Regions from separate parts of the Cellulosimicrobium sp. TH-20 genome, predicted to be linked through region 2. Evidence: predicted binding sites of a transcription regulator. Region 2 holds the regulator's gene; the other holds the start of a gene.
What was found. Region 2 encodes Rex, which represses fermentation and respiration genes when NADH is low (regulators of the CRP and FNR family bind a similar motif). Its sites were predicted from a motif close to CTTGTGAANNNNTTCACAAG; they were not measured.
Positions count from the first base shown of each region.

Region 1 (9,664 bases), 950 kb from region 2:
GTGCATCGGCAACTCGGGCCCGCTCGCCGACGAGATCTCGGCGACGGTCAACGAGCACGACCTCTCGGTCGTCTCGGTCCTCTCGGGCAACCGCAACTTCGAGGGCCGCATCAACCCCGACGTGAAGATGAACTACCTCGCGTCGCCGCCTCTCGTCATCGCCTACGCGCTGGCCGGCACGATGGACTTCGACTTCGACGGCGAGCCCCTGGGCACCGACCCGCACGGCGAGCCGGTCTTCCTCAAGGACATCTGGCCCTCCCCGGAGGAGGTCCAGGCGACGATCGACGCGTCGATCGACCGCGACATGTTCACGAAGGACTACGCGGACGTCTTCACGGGTGACGACCGCTGGCGCGCGCTGGAGACGCCCGAGGGCGACACGTTCGCGTGGGACACCGAGTCGACCTACGTGCGCAAGCCCCCGTACTTCGACGGCATGGGCATGGAGCCGTCGCCCGTCACGGACATCTCCGGCGCGCGCGTGCTCGCGAAGCTCGGCGACTCGGTGACGACCGACCACATCAGCCCCGCCGGTGCCATCAAGGTGGACTCGCCGGCCGGCAAGTACCTCGCGGAGCACGGCGTCGCGCGCCGCGACTTCAACTCCTACGGCTCGCGCCGCGGGAACCACGAGGTCATGATCCGCGGCACGTTCGCGAACATCCGCCTGCGCAACCAGCTCCTCGACAACGTCGAGGGCGGCTACACCTTCAACTTCGTGAAGGACGCGCAGGACACGATCTACGACGCCGCGCAGGACTACGCCGCGCAGGGCACCCCGCTCGTCATCCTGGGCGGCAAGGAGTACGGCTCCGGCTCGTCGCGCGACTGGGCGGCCAAGGGCACGGCGCTCCTGGGCGTCAAGGCCGTCATCACGGAGAGCTTCGAGCGCATCCACCGCTCGAACCTGATCGGCATGGGCGTCCTGCCGCTGCAGTTCCCGGCGGGGGAGAGCGCCGAGTCGCTCGGCCTCGCGGGCACGGAGACCTTCGACATCGAGGGCATCACCGCGCTCAACGACGGCACCACGCCGTCGACCGTCAAGGTCACGGCCACCAAGCCCGACGGCACGAGCGTCGAGTTCGACGCCGTCGTGCGCATCGACACCCCGGGCGAGGCGGACTACTACCGCAACGGCGGCATCCTGCAGTACGTGCTGCGCTCCCTCGTCGCCTGACACGCACGCGCGTCCCGACGGCGCGTCCACCCCGGCCGGGGCGGGCGCGCCGTCGCCGTTCTCCACCAGCCCCTGCGCGGGTGTCGGGAGTCCGGCGTAGCGTCGGTCGCATGACACAGCGGTCGTGGTCGGTCCTGGGCGTCCCGTCGAGCGCGGCCGCCCACGGCCCCGGTCTCGAGAAGGCGCCCGCGGCGCTGCGTGCGGCCGGGCTCGTGGACGCGCTCCGGGCGCGCGGGCTCGTGGTCACCGACCAGGGCGACGTCGAGCCGGCCCGCTGGCGCGCGCACCACGTACCTGGGCGCCTGAACGATGTCGAGCGTGTCGCCGTGGGCGTCGGTCGCGTCCGCGAGGCGGTGGGGCGCGAGCTCCGAGCGGGTCGTGTGCCGCTCGTGCTCGGCGGCGAGTGCACCGTGACGCTCGGGGTCGTCGCCGCGGCCGTGGACGTGCACGACGACTGCGGCCTGGTCTACGTCGACGGCGGGCAGGACCTCTTCACGGTCGCGTCGCACCCCGAGGAGCCCATCGCCGACGCGACGGGCGTCGCCCACCTCCTCGACCTCCCGGGCGCGAGCCCGGAGCTGAGCGCCGTGGGGGCGCGACGACCGCTCCTGGACGCGCGACGGCTCGCGTTCCTCGGCTTCTCCGACGCCGAGGAGGACGAGGACGGCCGCGTCGCCGCGACCCGGGTCCCCGCCGCCGAGGTCTCCGCAGGTCCGGAGGCGGCGGCCCGTCGTGCCGTGGACGGCGTGGGCAGCAGGCCGTTCGTGCTCCACGTGGACGTGGACGTCCTCGACTTCTTCGCGCTGCCCGCCGCCGACGTGCCCGTCTTCGGGCGCGGGCTCGTCCCCGCCGAGCTGGAGCGCGTCGTGCGCGAGGTCGTCTCCGACCCGGACCTCGTCGCGGTCACGCTGGTCGAGTTCAACCCGGACCACGGCGGGTCGGCGACGGCCCGCGCGCTGGTCGACCTGCTCGCCCGCGCGTTCGCGCCCGGCTGACGCGGGGTACGGGCACCGAGGGCCGGGCGGGCCGTCAGAGCGGGGCGTCGAGCGTGCGCGTCCGGTCCCACGGCTCGGTCCAGCCGAGCCGGTCGAACAGCGCGTCGAGGATGCCGCCGGTGAAGCCCCAGACGAGGTGCTCGCGCCCGTCGGCCTCCACGAGGAAGCCGGGGCTCTTGTGCACCCGGCGGTCGCGGCGGACCGTCACCGTGCGGCGCCGGCCGGGGTCGAGCAGGTCGGCCACGGGGACCCGGAACACGTGGGCCGACTCGGCGGCGTCGACGGCGCGGACCGGGGTGGGCCGGGCCCACCACCCGAGCACGGGCGTGACGACGTGGTTGCTCACCGGCACGGGCAGCCGACCGAGCGTGCCGAGCACCTCGACGCCGTCCGGGTCGAGGCCCGTCTCCTCCTCGGCCTCGCGCAGCGCGCCGCCCACGGGGCCGTCGTCGTCGGGCTCGAGCCGGCCGCCCGGGAACGCGACCTGGCCCGGGTGGTGGCCGAGCGTCGTCGCGCGCGCGAGCAGGAGCACGTCGAGGTCGGCGGGGACGGCCGCGGCCGGGTGCTCCGCGGGCACCCCGTCGAGGACGCCGAAGAGCAGCAGCACGGCGGCGTCGCGCGCGTCCGGGCGCAGCGTCCCGACGGCGTGGCGCCACGGCTCGGGCCAGGCGCCGCCGTCCCGGGCGAGGGTCGCGAGCTGCGCGCGCGCCGACGCGCGCGCAGCCTCGGGCGGGGTCGTCACCAGCTCACCGGGAGCGGGCGGCCCTCCTCGTAGCCCGCGGCCGACTGCACGCCCACGACGGCGCGGTCCGCGAACTCGGCGAGGCTCGACGCCCCGGCGTAGGTCGCGGAGCTGCGCAGCCCGGACGTGGTCTGGTCGAGCAGGTCCTCGACGCCGGGCCGCTGCGGGTCGAGGAACATGCGGCTCGAGCTGATGCCCTCCTCGTACAGCGCCTTGCGGGCGCGGTCGAACGGCGAGCCGCCCGCGGTGCGGGCGGCGACGGCGCGCGCCGACGCCATGCCGAAGCTCTCCTTGTACAGGCGGCCCGTGCCGTCGTCGTGCAGGTCGCCCGGGGACTCGTAGGTGCCCGCGAACCACGAGCCGATCATCACCTGCGAGGCGCCCGCGGCGAGCGCGAGGGCGACGTCGCGCGGGTGGCGCACGCCGCCGTCGGCCCAGACGTGCTTGCCGAGCTCGCGCGCCGCGGCGGCGCACTCCAGCACCGCGGAGAACTGCGGGCGGCCGACGGCCGTCATCATGCGCGTGGTGCACATGGCGCCCGGCCCCACGCCCACCTTGACGATGTCCGCACCCGCCGCGACGAGGTCGCGCACGCCGTCGGCGGTGACGACGTTGCCCGCCACGACGGGGACGTCCGGGCCCACCGAGCGCACGGCGTCGAGCGCCTGGAGCATCTTGGCCTGGTGGCCGTGCGCCGTGTCCACGACGAGCACGTCCACCCCGGCCGCGAGGAGCTCCTTCGCCTTCGCCGCGACGTCGCCGTTGATCCCGACGGCGGCGCCGACCCGCAGGCGCCCGGCGTCGTCGAGCGCGGGCGCGTAGACCGACGAGCGCAGCGCGCCCTTGCGCGTGAGGACGCCGACGAGCGCGCCGTCGCGCGTCACGGGCGCGACCTTGAGGCGAGCGGTGTGGAGCTGCTCGTAGGCCGCCTCGAGCCCGGCACGACCGCCGTCGAGCACGGAGGCGTCGAGGACGAGGGGGTGGTCGGTCATCACCTGGTGGACCTGGGTGAAGCGGTCGACGTCGGCGCAGTCGGCCTCCGTGACCACGCCGACCGGTCGCCCGCCGTCCACGACGACCGCGGCGCCGTGCGCGCGCTTGCCGATGAGCGTGAGGGCGGTGTGGACGGTGTCGTGCGGGCCGACGACGACGGGCGTCTCGATGACGGGGTCCTTGGACTTCACGTCCGCGACGACGTCCGCCACGACGTCGGTCGGCACGTCCTGCGGGATGATCGCGATCCCGCCGCGGCGCGACACGGTCTCCGCCATGCGGCGCCCCGCGACGGCCGTCATGTTGGCGACGACGACGGGGATGGTCGTGCCCGTGCCGTCGGCGGAGGAGAGGTCGACGTCGAAGCGCGACGCGACCTCGGAGCGCGACGGGACGAGGAAGACGTCGCCGTAGGTGAGGTCGGTCGCGGGGGACTGTCCGGGCAGGAAGCGCATGGCTCCATCCTACGAGGTCGCATCCCGCCGTTGTCCGCACTGCGGAAGGAGAATTCCACGAACGTCGCGTCCGTGCGTCCGCGGCGCGAGTGTGCGTCAATGACGTGAAGGTCCCGTCGCCCGGCGCACCGCGGCGCAGGTCATCGGCCCGGACGGCCTAGAGTTGTCGGGCTGGTCGCACGGGAACGGAACGGAGCATCTGCATGAGCCTGCTTGGCACGATCACCTCGCCCGAGGACGTGCAACGGCTGACCCCGGGGCAGGCGCGCGAGCTCGCCGCGGAGATCCGGGCGTTCCTCGTCGACTCCGTCTCCCGCACGGGCGGCCACCTCGGCCCGAACCTCGGGGTCGTGGAGCTGACCATCGCGATGCACCGCGTGTTCTCCTCGCCCACGGACACCTTCGTGTTCGACACGGGCCACCAGTCCTACGTGCACAAGCTCCTCACGGGGCGCCAGGACTTCTCCGCGCTGCGCAAGCAGGGCGGGCTGTCCGGGTACCCGTCGCGCGCCGAGTCCGAGCACGACGTCGTCGAGAACTCGCACGCGTCCACCGCGCTCTCGTGGGGCGACGGCATCGCGAAGGCGAACGTCGTGCGCGGCCTCACCGACCGGCACGTCGTCGCGGTCATCGGCGACGGCGCGCTCACCGGCGGCATGGCCTGGGAGGCGCTCAACAACATCGCGGAGAGCCAGGACCGCCGGCTCGTGGTCGTCGTCAACGACAACGGGCGCTCGTACTCGCCCACGATCGGCGGCCTCGCGCACCACCTGTCGACGCTGCGCACCACGCACGGCTACGAGAGCTTCCTGCAGTGGGGCAAGCGCACCCTCAACCGGTCCGGGGCGCCCGGGCGGTTCGCGTACGAGTGGCTGCACGGCCTGAAGAAGGGCCTCAAGGACGTCGTCGCGCCCCAGGGCATGTTCGAGGACCTCGGCATCAAGTACGTCGGGCCGGTCGACGGCCACGACGTCGAGGCCATGGAGCACGCGCTGCGCCGCGCGAAGGCGTACGGCGCGCCCGTGATCGTGCACGCGCTCACCGAGAAGGGCCGCGGCTACACGCCGGCCGAGCAGGACGTCGCCGACCGCTTCCACGCCGTGGGCAAGATCCACCCGGAGACCGGGCTCCCGGTCGCGCCCTCGCGCTTCGGCTGGACGAGCGTCTTCGCCGACGAGATCGTCCAGATCGGGCGCCGGCGGTCCGACGTCGTCGCGATCACCGCGGCGATGCTCGAGCCGGTCGGTCTCAAGCCGTTCTCGCAGGCGTTCCCCGAGCGCACGTTCGACGTCGGGATCGCGGAGCAGCACGCCGCGACGTCCGCGGCCGGCATGGCGTTCGCCGGGCTGCACCCGGTGGTCGCGGTGTACGCGACGTTCCTCAACCGCGCGTTCGACCAGGTGCTCATGGACGTCGCGCTGCACAAGGCCGGCGTGACGTTCGTGCTCGACCGCGCGGGCATCACGGGCGACGACGGCGCGAGCCACAACGGCATGTGGGACATGGCGATGCTGCGCATCGTGCCGGGCCTGCGCCTGGCCGCGCCGCGCGACGAGGAGACCCTGCGGACCGCGCTGCGCGAGGCCGTGGACGTCGACGACGCCCCGACGGTCGTGCGGTACCCGAAGGGCGCGCTCTCGGACGCCCTGCCCGCCGTCGAGTCCGTCGACGGCGTGGACCTGCTCGCGGTGCCTGCGGGCGCGGGCGACGAGGCCGCTCCCGCCGCGGCGGCGCCGGGTGGTCCGCGCCGCGTCCTGCTCGTCGGCCTGGGCTCGATGGCCCGCGTCGCGCTCGACGCCGGGGAGTCGCTCACCGCGCACGGCGTCGACGTCACGGTCGCGTCGCCCACGTGGGTGCTCCCGATGCCGAGCGCGCTCGTCAAGCTCGCCGGGGAGCACGACCTCGTCGTGACGGTGGAGGACGGCGTCGCGGACGGCGGGGTCGGCGCGCTGCTGGCCCAGCGGGCGCTGGAGTCGGGCGTGCGCACGCCCGTGCACCCGATCGGCCTCCCGGCGCAGTTCCTCGACCACGCCACGCGCGATCAGGTCGTGTCCGCGTACCGCCTCACCGGGGCAGACGTCGCGCGCGACGTGCTGGACGCGCTCGCGGCGCTCGCACGCGGCTGACGACCCCTGCCGCGCACCCGGCTCCCGGGTGCGCGGCTCCGGACACGCGGACGGCCCGCGGCGCAGGTGCGCCGCGGGCCGTCGCGTCGGTCAGGAGTGGGTGACCTCGACCGCCTGCTCGACGACGGCGCGCAGGTCGCCGCCGGACGCCGCGTGCCACGCGCGCTGCCGGGCGGCGCCGTTGCCCCCGGACCACAGGCGCCCGAGCAGCTCGGTCACCGCGTCCAGGTCCCCGGCGTCGACGAGCGCGTCGCGCACGTGCGCGACGAGCTGGCCCACGACGTCGTGCGCGGGGGCCGGGCGCCAGGTGAGGGGCGAGACGAGGTCCTCCTCGAGGCCCGAGCGGCCGGCGCGCCAGGACGCGGTGCGCAGGATCTCGGGCCGCAGCTCGGGCGCGGGCGCGCCGTCGGCGGACTCGCGGGCCGCCGTCTCGACGAGGCCGCGGGCGAGCGCCGCGAGCAGCGTCGCGGTGTCCGGGTCGAGGCACACGTCCGCGACGCGGATCTCGACCGTGGGGTAGCGCGACGACAGGCGGGCGTCGAAGTAGACCATGTTCTCGTCGAGGATCGTCCCGGTCGCGACGAGGCCGTCGACCGCCGCGCGGTACGCCTCGGGCGAGCCGAACGCGCGTGTCGGGCCCGAGGTGGGCCAGCGCGACCAGACCTGCGACCGGAAGCTCGCGTACCCGCTGTCCTGGCCCTGCCAGAAGGGCGAGTTCGTGCTCAGCGCGAGGAGCGTCGCGAGCCACGGCCCGATCCGGTCGAGCACCGCGACGCCCTCGGTGTCGTCCGCGACGGCGACGTGCACGTGGCAGCCGCTCGTGAGCTGCTCGCGCGCGGTGAGGCCGAACGCGGCGCGCGCCTCGAGGTAGCGCAGGCGCGACACGGTCGTGCCCTCGAACGGCAGGGGAGACGTCGAGAGCGCGGCGACCCGGGCCCCGACGCGGTCCGCGGCCTCCTGGGCGCGACGCCGGCCCTCGCGGATCTCGGTCGCGAGCTCGTCGATCTCGCGGCGCGGGTGCGTCGCCGTCTCGAGCTGCTCCTCCATGAACTCCGACTCCAGCGAGCCGGTGCCTCCGCCCTTGTCGTCGGTGCCGGAGGCCTCGAGGGCCTCGGCCGCGCGGGCGACGGGCTGCCCGTCGTCGCCGACGAGCAGGAACTCTTCCTCGACCCCTACGGTGCGTTTCACCCGGGCAGTCTCACACGGATGCGCGCGGCACGTCCGGCGAGCGTGTGACGGGCGCCCGTGTCGTGCGTCACGACGGCGGCGCGGGGTCCCCGGCGGGAGGGGCCGGGGGCTTGTGAAGGTCATCACAAGACGTCCTCGACACGGGGCTTGAGGGGGCGAGGAACCGCGGGATCCCGCCATTCCTGCGGGGTCCCGCCCGCCTCGGGACCTAGGTCCCCGGGCGGTCCCGAACGCCTCCGCCACGGGCTCCGGGAACCTAGCCTGGAGGTGGCGAAGGAGCCCGTCGGAACCTCGGCCGAGGGCCCCACCCGGGACCTCGCGAGGCCGGCGGGTCCGGCCGGCGCGCGGACCCGCGCGTCAGGCACGAGGGAGGTCCAGATGACCAGCGTTTCCGAGGCAACCGGCACGACGAGCGGCGGCCGCGCGACGGGGGCGGGCGCCGTCGACCCGCAGCGCGACACCGCGCACGTCCCTGCGTGGGAGGGCTTCACCGACGGCCCGTGGCGCGACACGGTCGACGTGCGCGACTTCATCCAGCGCAACTACCGCCCGTACACGGGCGACGCGTCGTTCCTCGCCGGCCCCACGGAGCGCACGACGGGCATCTGGAGCACGCTGTCCGCCATGTTCCCGGAGGAGCGGGAGATGGGGATCTACGACGTGGACACCCGCACGCCCGCCGGCATCACGGCGCACGCGCCGGGCTACATCGACAAGGCGCACGAGGTGATCGTCGGTCTGCAGACCGACGCCCCGCTCAAGCGCGCGATCATGCCGAACGGCGGCTGGCGCATGGTCGAGGGCGCGCTGGAGACGTACGGCTACGAGGTCGACGAGACCCTGCGGAAGGTCTTCACCGAGTACCGCAAGACGCACAACCAGGGCGTGTTCGACGTCTACCCGCCGAACGTGCGCGCGGCCCGCAGCTCGCACATCATCACGGGCCTGCCCGACGCCTACGGCCGCGGCCGGATCATCGGCGACTACCGCCGCGTCGCGCTCTACGGCGTCGACGCGCTGATCGCCGCGAAGAAGCTCGACAAGCTCGGTCTCGACACGCAGCCCTTCAGCGAGAAGGTCGTGCGCGAGCGCGAGGAGCACGCGGAGCAGATCCGCGCGCTGGGCGAGCTCAAGGAGATGGCGGCCTCGTACGGCTACGACATCTCCGGCCCGGCGACGACGGCCCGCGAGGCCGTGCAGTGGCTCTACTTCGCCTACCTCGCCGCGGTGAAGGAGCAGAACGGCGCCGCGATGTCGCTCGGCCGCACGTCGACGTTCCTCGACGTGTTCATCGACCGCGACCTCGAGGCCGGCCGCATCACGGAGTCCGAGGCGCAGGAGATCATCGACGACTTCGTCATCAAGCTCCGCATCGTGCGGTTCCTGCGCACACCCGAGTACGACGCCCTGTTCTCCGGCGACCCGACGTGGGTCACCGAGACGATCGGCGGCATGGGCGAGGACGGGCGCCCGCTCGTCACGAAGAACTCGTTCCGGTTCCTCCAGACGCTCTACAACCTCGGCCCGGCCCCGGAGCCGAACATGACCGTCTTCTGGAGCCCGGAGCTGCCGCAGGGCTTCAAGGACTACTGCGCGCAGGTCTCGATCGACACCTCGGCCGTGCAGTACGAGTCGGACGAGCTCATCCGCCAGCACTGGGGCGACGACGCGGCGATCGCGTGCTGCGTGTCCCCGATGCGGGTCGGCAAGCAGATGCAGTTCTTCGGCGCTCGCGTGAACCTCGCCAAGACGCTGCTCTACGCGATCAACGGCGGCCGCGACGAGATCTCCGGCAAGCAGGTCTCGCCCGTGGCGGCGCCCGTCGAGGGCGACGTGCTCGACTTCGACGACGTCATGGCGAAGTTCGACGCGACGATGGACTGGCTGGCCGCGACGTACGTCGAGGCGCTCAACTGCATCCACTGGTCGCACGACAAGTACGCGTACGAGCGCATCGAGATGGCGCTGCACGACAAGGACGTGCT
Region 1 covers NZ_CP020857.1:3,124,354-3,134,017, reverse strand. The annotation lists gene B8281_RS13915 (aconitate hydratase) at 1-1,180, shown strand, start outside; gene B8281_RS13910 (arginase family protein) at 1,291-2,175, shown strand; gene B8281_RS13905 (CoA pyrophosphatase) at 2,210-2,917, opposite strand; gene B8281_RS13900 (GuaB1 family IMP dehydrogenase-related protein) at 2,914-4,365, opposite strand; gene dxs (1-deoxy-D-xylulose-5-phosphate synthase) at 4,569-6,491, shown strand; gene B8281_RS13890 (glutamate--cysteine ligase) at 6,582-7,679, opposite strand; gene pflB (formate C-acetyltransferase) at 8,058-9,664, shown strand, end outside.
Region 1: pflB (formate C-acetyltransferase) is a predicted target of Rex. The motif match lies at 7,789-7,808, and genes of this name have one in related genera.

Region 2 (9,664 bases):
CGTGGGGGCGTCGCGAACATTGTTCCACCCCACGGGAATAGACGGACCGAGGGGTGCTGTTGATACGCTCGTTCCGAAGTTGAACGTTCAACCACTTGGTCCGCCCGGACCCCGACCACCCGCAGGAGCACCCATGGCCTCGTCGCTGCCCGCCGGCCTCACGACCGGTACCTACGCCCTCGACGCGTCGCACTCGCAGGCGTCGTTCACCGTCCGCCACGCCGGGATCTCGAAGGTCCGCGGCACCCTCGCGATCACCGACGGCACGATCACCGTCGGCGACGACCTCGAGTCGACGTCCGTGACCGCCCAGCTCGACGCCGCGTCCGTGAGCACGGGCGACGAGAACCGCGACAACCACCTGCGCAGCGCCGACTTCTGGGACGCGGAGAACAAGCCGACGTGGACGTTCACGTCGACGCGCATCACGGGCGACGGCGACGACTACGTCGTGGCCGGCGACCTGACGATCAACGGCGTCACCAAGCCGGTCGAGCTCGAGACGGAGTTCGCGGGCACCGCGACCGACCCGTTCGGCAACCCGCGCGCCGGCTTCGAGGCGACCACCGAGATCTCGCGCAAGGAGTTCGGCCTCACCTGGAACGCCGCGCTCGAGACCGGCGGGGTGCTCGTCGGCGACAAGATCAAGATCGCGCTCGACGTCTCGGCCATCAAGCAGGCCTGACCGTCGTCCCGGGCACGTCCCGGGCGAGACCGGCACCCTCCGGCAGGGGAGCCGCCCCGAGGGGCCGCGTGCACCGGCACGCGGCCCTTCGTCGTCCCCGGGTCCGGACGCCGGGGCCGCTCAGCGCTCCTGCGACGCCGCGAGGGCGCGGGCCTGCGAGTGGAACGCGAGGATCTGCAGCTCGCTGCCGACGTCGACGCCGCGCACGTCGACGTCCGCCGGGACCTGGAGCGCACGCGGCGCGAAGTTGAGGATCTCGCGCACCCCCGCCGCGACCACGCGGTCCGCGACCGCCTGCGCGTGCGCCGCGGGCGTCGCGAGGACGACGATCGACACCTTCTCGCGCTCCACGACCTCCTCGAGCGCGTCGACGTGCTCGACGACGAGGCCCGCGGCCCGCGTCCCGACGACGTCCGGCGACGCGTCGAGGAGCGCCGCCACGTGGAAGCCGCGCTGCTCGTAGCCCGAGTAGTTCGCGAGCGCGTGCCCCAGGTTGCCGATCCCGACGATCGCGATGCGGTGCTCGTCGACGAGGCCCAGGGCCTCGGTGATGTACTGCGCGAGCGAGTCGACGTCGTAGCCCACGCCGCGCGTGCCGAACGAGCCGAGGAACGACAGGTCCTTGCGCAGCTGGGCCGGGCCCACGCCGGACAGCTCCGCGAGCTCGACCGACGACGTCGTCCCGACGCCCCGCGCCACGAGGTCCCGCAGCGCGCGCAGGTAGGACGGGAGCCGCGCCACCGTCGCGCTCGGGATCCCCGGCGCCGTCACCTCACCGACTACCTGCTCAGCCACCGTCACTCCGTCGTCCAGGGACCGTCCTCGTCGACGGTCACGCTCCACGGGAGGAATCATCCCAGGTCCGCGCGCGGCGCCGAAATCCGGGCCACCGCACGCGCCAGCCGGCGCGCGTCCACGCGCCAGAACCCCTGCTGCACCCCGCCGACCGTGACGACCGGCACGTACTCGCCGTACTGCTCGCGCAGGGCCGGGTCCGTGCCCGGCGCGTCCAGGTCGACCTCCGCCCACGCGACGCCCGCCTCGGCGCACACGGCCTCGACGACCGTCCGCGCGTCGTCGCACAGGTGACAGCCCGCGCGGCCGAACAGCAGGACGGGGGCGGGGGCGTCGGAGGTGCTCACGCCTCCCAGGGTACGAGGCCCCGGCAGGCCGACCGCCTAGAGTGGAGGCATGGCGACGTCTCCCGGCCCGGGCCCCGACCCGACCTCCCGGCCGACGCTCCCCGAGGAGGCGCCCGCGCGCGCGCCCGGGCCGCCGCACCGCACCGCCGCGTTCTTCGACGTCGACAACACGATCATCCGCGGCGCCTCGTCGTTCCACCTCGCGCGCGCCCTGTACCAGCGCGAGTTCTTCTCGACGCTCGACATCGTGCGCTTCGCCGTGCACCAGGCCCGGTACCTCGTGTTCGGCGAGAACAAGCAGCAGATCGACCGCATCCGGTCGCGCGCGCTCGCGCTCATCGCGGGGCGCTCCGTCGCCGAGGTCACCGCGATCGGCGAGGAGGTCTACGACACCGTCCTGTCGCTGCGCATCTACCCCGGCACGCGCCGCCTGCTCGACGAGCACCTCGCCGCCGGGCACCAGGTGTGGCTCGTCTCCGCGACCCCCGTCGAGATCGGCGAGCTCATCGCGCGCCGGCTCGGGACGACGGGCGCACTCGGCACCGTCGCGGAGCACGAGGACGGCTTCTACACGGGACGGCTCGTCGGCGACATGATGCACGGCCGCGCGAAGGCTGCCGGGGTGCGGGCGCTCGCCGAGCGCGAGGACATCGACCTCGAGGCGTCGTACGCGTACGGCGACTCGCTCAACGACGTCACGATGATGGAGGCCGTGGGGCACCCGTGCCCCATCAACCCGGACGCCCGCCTGCGCCGCCACGCGCAGGACGTCGGCTGGCCCATCCGCGAGTTCCGCGGGCGCCGCCGCCGCGTCGCCCGCAGCAGCGTCCGCACCGCGAGCTGGGCCGGCGCCGCCTGGGCCGCCGCGCTCGTCCTGCGCTCGGTGCGCCGCGCCGTCGACCGGCGCATCGCCCGCCTCTGACCCCGCCCGGGCCGCGCCCGGAGACGCGTCGAGCCCGGTCCCTCGGGAGGGACCGGGCTCGACGACGGGTCGGCGCGTCAGGACGCGCGCGACGTCACTTCTTGTTGCGACGCTGGTGACGCGTCTTGCGAAGCAGCTTGCGGTGCTTCTTCTTGGCCATGCGCTTGCGGCGCTTCTTGATGACGGAGCCCATACGGTCCTCGCAATGCTCGAGCGGCGTGTCGGTCGGCGACCGGTCGACCGGCCGCGGGTGGTCCACGGTTGATCGGGGCCCCGGCGACCACGAGGGCGCCGCAAGCCGACCAACACGAGAGAAATCCGCCCCCTAGCCTACCCGCTCGCGCCCGTGCCCCGGTACGCGACCGGTCGCGGGGCGTCTCAGTCGAAGTGCGCGTCGAGGCCCAGCAGCGGGAAGACGGCCCGGCGCGTGGCCGCGACGGCGCGGTCGACGTCGTCGTCCGGGTCGTACCCGCTGCTCCACCGCCGGACCTCGACCTCGGGCCCGAACGCGAGCGGCGCGTCGAACCCGGCGACCTCCGCCACGCGCTCGCGCCACTCCGCGGGCAGGGGCACGCCCGCGGTGACGGGCCGGTGCACGACCTCCCCCACGACGGCCGACCACACGAGCGGCACGACGCGCGCGATCGCGTACCCGCCCCCGCCGAGCGCGAGCCACCGCCCGTCGGTCAGCTCGTGCGCGAGCCCGTGCATCCAGGTGGCGGCCGTGCGCTGCGCGTCGACGGACACGTCGAGGTCGGACAACGGGTCCTCGCCGTGCGCGTCGCACCCGTGCTGGGTGACGAGCACCTCGGGACGGAACGCGCGCAGCACGGGCGGCACGACGGCGTCGACCGCGCGCAGCCAGCGGGCGCCGTCGGTGCGGCGCGGGAGCGCGACGTTGACCGCCGTCCCCTCGGCGCCGGGGCCCCCGAGGTCGGTCGGGTGGCCCGTCCCGGGGAAGAGCGTCGCGCCGCTCTGGTGGACGGAGACGGTGAGGACGCGCGGGTCGTCCCAGAACGCCTCCTCGACGCCGTCGCCGTGGTGGGCGTCGAGGTCGACGTACGCGACGCGCTCGACGCCGTCGTCGAGCAGGCGCCGGATCGCGACGGCCGCGTCGTTGTAGACGCAGAAGCCCGACGCCGCGCCCGCCTTCGCGTGGTGCATGCCGCCCGCGACGTTCACCGCGTGCCGGGTGCGACCCGCCGCGATCTCGCCCGCCGCCTCGTACGAGCCCGCGACGATCCGCGCGGCGGCCTCGTGCATCCCGCGGAAGACCGGGTCGTCCTCGGTGCCGAGGCCGCGGGCCGGGTCGGGCGTGCCGTGCTCCGACGCCGCGCGCACCGCCGCGACGTACGCGGGCTCGTGCACGAGCTCGAGCACGTCGTCGGGCGCGGGCTCGGGCCGCACGACCCGCAGGTCCGCGTCGTCGTCGAGCAGGCCGAGGGCGCGCACGAGCCCCATCGTCAGGTCGAGCCGGGCCGGCGCCATGGGGTGGCCGGGACCGAAGTCGTAGCCGAGGAGCTCGGGGCTCCACACGACGCAGGCTCCGGGCGCCGCAGCCGCCCCGGTCGGGGCGGGCGACGACGTCGGGTCGGTCGTGGGCATGGCTCACGGTAACGCCCGACGGCGCGCCCCCGCCCCACCGACCGCGCGCCGGACCACGCAGGGCCGCCGGTCCGGGCGTTCCGCCGGGTCTCCACGAGCCCCGGTGCGGCGTCCGGGCCCGCGACCGGGCATGATGTCCCGGCGCCGGAGCGGCGACATGACGGGCCACCGGGCCCGTGGCAGAGTGGCGCGAGTGGTGAGGGAGGCTCCATGCCGACGAGCATGACCGGGCGCCTGTTCCGGGGGCGGGAGATCGTCGACCGCCTCGCCCGGCAGTCCCCCGCCCGCCTCGCCGTCACCGTGTTCGCCGCCGTCATCGCCGTCTTCACCGCCCTGCTCATGGCGCCCTGGGCGACGGCGAACGGCCGGTCCGCGCCGTTCGTCGACGCGTTCTTCACCGCCACGTCCGCCGTGTGCGTCACCGGTCTCGTCGTGGTCCCCACGGGGACCTACTGGTCGGGGTACGGGCAGGTCGTCATCCTGCTCGGCATCAAGATCGGCGGCCTCGGCGTCATGACGCTCGCGTCGATCCTCGGCATGGCCGTGTCCCGGCGCATCGGCCTCACGCAGAAGCTCCTCACCGCGTCGGAGACGAAGACGACGCGGCTCGGCGAGGTCGGCTCGCTCGTGCGGGTCGTCATCATCACGTCAACCTCGCTCGAGCTCCTCATCGCGCTGCTCCTGCTGCCGCGGTTCGTCGTGCTGGAGGAGACGTTCGGCGAGGCCGCGTGGCACGGCATCTTCTACGGCATCTCCGCCTTCAACAACGCGGGGTTCATCCCGACGGAGCACGGTCTCGCGCCGTACGTCGGCGACTGGATGCTGTGCCTGCCGATCATCCTCGGCGTGTTCATCGGGTCCCTCGGCTTCCCCGTCATCCTCAACGTCATGCGCAACCGCCGCCGCGCCTCCAAGTGGAGCCTGCACACCAAGCTCACCCTCACCACGAGCGCGGCGCTCGTCGTCGTAGGCACGGTGCTCTTCGCGGCCGTCGAGTGGGGGAACCAGCGGACCCTCGGGCCCCTCGACCTCGGCGAGAAGCTGCTCGCGTCGCTCTTCGCCGGCGTCATGCCGCGCTCCGGCGGCTTCTCGACCGTGGACACCGGCGGCATGCACGAGGCGAGCTGGCTCATCACCGACGCGCTGATGTTCGTCGGCGGCGGCTCCGCGTCGACCGCGGGCGGCATCAAGGTCACGACGCTCGCCGTCATGCTCATCGCCATCGTGTCCGAGGCCCGCGGCGACCGGGACATGGAGGCGTTCGGGCGACGCATCCCGCGCGACACCCTCCGGCTCGCGGTCGCGGTGTCGTTCGTCGGCGCGACGGCGGTGCTCCTGTCGAGCCTGCTCCTGCTGGAGATCACCGGCGAGACGCTCGACGTCATCCTCTTCGAGACCATCTCCGCGTTCGCGACCGTCGGCCTGTCGACCGGCATCACGCCCGACCTGCCCGACGCCGGGAAGTACGTCCTCATCGCGCTCATGTTCGTCGGGCGCACGGGCACCATGACGTTCGCCGCCGCGCTCGCCCTGCGCGACCGCCGCCGCATCGTGCGCTACCCCGAGGAGCGCCCCATCATCGGGTGAGCAGGCCCGCCCGGCGGCGCGACCGCCGGACGCGACCGCCGCACGAGACCTCACCGACACGCCAGACACCGCACCACCGGACCGACGAAAGGCCCCACCGTGACCGACCCGTTCACCCGCGCCGCCGACGGGAAGGACGGCGCGTCCGCGGACCCCGTCGCCCAGCGCATCGTCGAGCGCGGCCGCGCGGAGCGCGCGCGCCGGGACGAGGCGAAGGCCCCGCGCAAGGACGCGGGCGTCCTCGTCATCGGCCTCGGCCGCTTCGGGACCGCGATCGCCGCGACGCTGGACCGTCTCGGGCAGGACGTGCTCGCCGTCGAGCGCGACCCCGACCTCGTCGCCCAGTGGAGCGGACAGCTCCCGCTCGTCGAGGCCGACGCCTCCAACCCGGTCGCGCTCGAGCAGCTCGGCGCACGCGACTTCCCCGTCGCGGTCGTGGGCGTGGGCACGTCGCTCGAGGCGAGCGTGCTCATCACCGGAAACCTCGTCGACCTCGGCACGCCCCAGATCTGGGCCAAGGCGATCTCGGCGGAGCACGGGCGCATCCTCCAGCGCATCGGCGCGCACCACGTCGTGTTCCCCGAGGCCGACGCCGGCTCACGCGTCGCGCACCTCGTCTCCGGGAAGCTGCTCGACTACATCGAGGTCGAGGACGGGTTCACGATCGTCAAGATGCGGCCGCCCCGCGAGGTGCAGGGGTTCACGCTCGCGCAGTCGAAGGTGCGCGAGCGGTACGGCGTCACCGTGATCGGCGTGAAGTCGCCCGGCGAGGAGTTCCTCTACGCGACCCCCGAGACCCGGATCAGCGCGAACGACCTGCTCATCGTGTCGGGTCACGCCGACCTCCTGGAGCGGTTCGCCGCTCGGCCGTGAGGGTCGGGTTCGATCGGGTTCACAGCCCGCGGGTCGGGCCCGCGGTGGGGTCGGACCGTGCGCTCGGACTGGCGCACCGTCGCCCTGGTCTTCCGGGCGAAGGTCTGAGGAGTGCGCCTTGACGTCCTTCGCGCACGGTCCGACCCCACCGCTCGTCCTGGCCGTCGCCCTTCGTCCCGCGGTTCGGGCCTCGGTCCGGTGGTCCCTCGGGGTCGGTCTGGCGCTGTCGTGCCACGGGGGGCACAAGGCTGTCGCGCCGCGTGGGGGCACGCATCGCCGGGATCCTCGCCGGTCGGCCTGCCCGGCTCGTCCGGCCGGTCGTCAGGAGGGTGGGCGGTGCAGGACGAAGAGGCCTCGGTGCAGGGGGCGGTCGTGGCGGTCGGCGTCGGTCGCGACGTACTCGTCGAGGACGGCGAGGATACGGCGGTCGAGCTCGGCGACGTCGTCGTCGGAGAGGTGCAGGTAGAACGCCGCAGACGTGGTGACGGCGTCCGGACCGGCGGCGAGGGCGTCGTCGAGCGCCGCGGCGACGGGGCCGAACCGCGCGCCGGGCTCGGCGTCGCGCAGCGGGTCGTCGAGCCACCACGTGGCGCCCGTGGCGCGGTAGGGCCGCTCGAGCGCCCCGCCCGCCCCCGTGCGGACCTCCGCGGGCTCGAGCAGCCCGGCACGCACGAGGAGGCGGACGTGATGCAGCGCCGTGCCCGGCGGGACGCCGAGGTGGTCGGCGAGCTCCTTGTTCGTCATCTCGCGCGTGCCGCACTGCCGCACGATGCGCTGGCGCAGCGGGTGCGCGAGCGCCTTCGCCTCGAGAGCGGTGGGCGGACGGCGGCCCGGGACGCCGGGGGCGCCCGGCCTGGGGGCGGGCCCGGCGGTGGGATCCGGGATCGACTCCAAGGTCGACTCCGGGGTGGGCTCGGGGGTCATGGGCTCATCGTACGGACCCTCGATCGAGAGCGCTCGATCGATTGGGGTTTCTCGATCACTGTGCCATGCTGGGCGACATGGCCTCTCGACCCGGGCGCCGTCGCCCCGCCGCCGCACCGCTCGGCGCGCCGTTCCGGCGCCTGTGGGCCGCGTCCACGGTGTCGAACCTCGCCGACGGGGTGCTCAAGGTCGCGCTCCCGCTCGTCGCGGTCCGGTACACCGACTCGCCGGCGCTGGTCGCGGGGCTGACGTTCGCCCTCACGCTCCCGTGGCTGCTCTTCGCGCTGCCCGCGGGCGCGCTCGCCGACCGTCTGGACCGGCGGCTCGCGATGGTCGGCGCCAACGTGGCGCGCGCGGTCCTCGTGGTCGCGCTCGCGGCCGTCGCGCTCGTGCCCGACGCCGGGAGCATCGCCGTGCTGTACTTCGTCGCCTTCGCCGTCGGCGTCACCGAGACGCTGTACGACACCTCGGCGCAGTCGATCCTCCCGCAGGTCGTGCCGCGCACCGCGCTCCCCCGCGCCAACGGGCGCCTCTACGCGGCGGAGCTCACCGCGAACCAGTTCGTGGGGCCACCTCTGGGCGGGCTGCTCGTGGCCGCGGGCGCCGCCGTCGCGTTCGGCGTCCCCGGAGCGCTCTGGGCGCTCGCCGTGGTGCTGCTGCTCGGGCTCCCGGGCACGTACCGGACGGTGCGCGCGACCCGCACGACGCTGCGCGCGGACGTCGCCGAGGGCCTGCGGTTCCTGTGGCACGACCGCATCCTGCGCACGCTCGCGATGATGGTCGGCGGCATCAACTTCGCGAGCAACGCCGCGTTCGCGGTCTTCGTGCTCTACGCCGTCGGCCCCGACTCGCCCCTCGGCCTGTCCGAGCCGGCGTACGGCGTGCTCCTCACCGCGACGGCGGTCGGGGCGTTCGCGGGGTCGTTCGTCGCCGAGCGTGTCGTCGGGACGATCGGGCGCGCGCGCTCCCTCGCGCTGACGATCCTCGGCACGGTCGCCCTCGTCGGCGTCCCCGCGGTGACGACGAACGCGTGGGTGATCGGCGCCGTCTCCGCCGTCGGCGGTGCCGGGATCGCCGTGTGGAACGTCGTGACGCTGTCGCTGCGCCAGCGCATCACGCCCGACGCCCTGCTGGGCCGGCTCAACGCGTGCTACCGGCTCCTCGCCTGGGGGACGCTGCCCCTCGGCGCCGCGGTGGGTGGCCTGCTCGGTGAGCTCTTCGGGCTGCGCACGGTCTTCGTGGTCATGGCGGCAGTGTCCGGCGCGACGCTCCTGGGGATGCTCGTCGTCGACGACCGGGCGATGGACGCCGCGGAGGCTGCGGCGGACGCACGCGACGCCGACGCGCGTGCGGTCGAGGCCGCGCGGGCTGGCGCCGAGACGGAGCCGCAGCCGGAGAGCTGACCCTGCGGGCGCGCCGGAGGGGCGCGCCGACGAGGTGCGCCCGGAGAGGTGCGCAGGCTCAGGCCGCGCCGCCCCTGCCTGCCCGACGGCGCAGCGCCGCCCCGGCCAGGACCGCCGCCCCGGCCAGCGCCGCGACGAGGCCCAGGCCCGCGCCCGTCGTCGCCAGGCCCGCGCCCGTCGTCGCCAGGCCCGCGCCCGTCGTCGCCAGGCCCGGGCGTGAGGAGCCCGGCCCGCCGCCCGCCGCCGCACCACCCGAGCCGCCCGCTCCCCCGGACCCCGCGGACGGCGTCATCCCGGGCTCGTGCGGCTCGCCGGGGGCGGCGAGCACGAGGAACGGCTCGGACACCACGTCGGCACCGCCCGCCGTCGGCACGAGCCGCACGTGGTGCTCGCCCGGCGTCGTACCCGCGGGGATCGTCGCGACGAAGAGGAACGCCCCGTCGGCGTCCGTCGTGACGGTGCCCAGGAGCACGGGATCGCTCTCGAGCCAGACCTCGTGGACGGCGTGCGGCGCGAGGCCGGT
Region 2 covers NZ_CP020857.1:4,077,605-4,087,268, forward strand. The annotation lists gene B8281_RS18220 (YceI family protein) at 134-685, shown strand; gene B8281_RS18225 (redox-sensing transcriptional repressor Rex) at 806-1,480, opposite strand; gene B8281_RS18230 (glutaredoxin family protein) at 1,537-1,827, opposite strand; gene B8281_RS18235 (HAD family phosphatase) at 1,877-2,749, shown strand; gene B8281_RS18240 (30S ribosomal protein bS22) at 2,844-2,942, opposite strand; gene B8281_RS18245 (acetoin utilization protein AcuC) at 3,128-4,354, opposite strand; gene B8281_RS18250 (TrkH family potassium uptake protein) at 4,565-5,941, shown strand; gene B8281_RS18255 (TrkA family potassium uptake protein) at 6,110-6,814, shown strand; gene B8281_RS18260 (transcriptional regulator) at 7,136-7,738, opposite strand; gene B8281_RS18265 (MFS transporter) at 7,816-9,141, shown strand; gene B8281_RS18270 (hypothetical protein) at 9,200-9,664, opposite strand, start outside.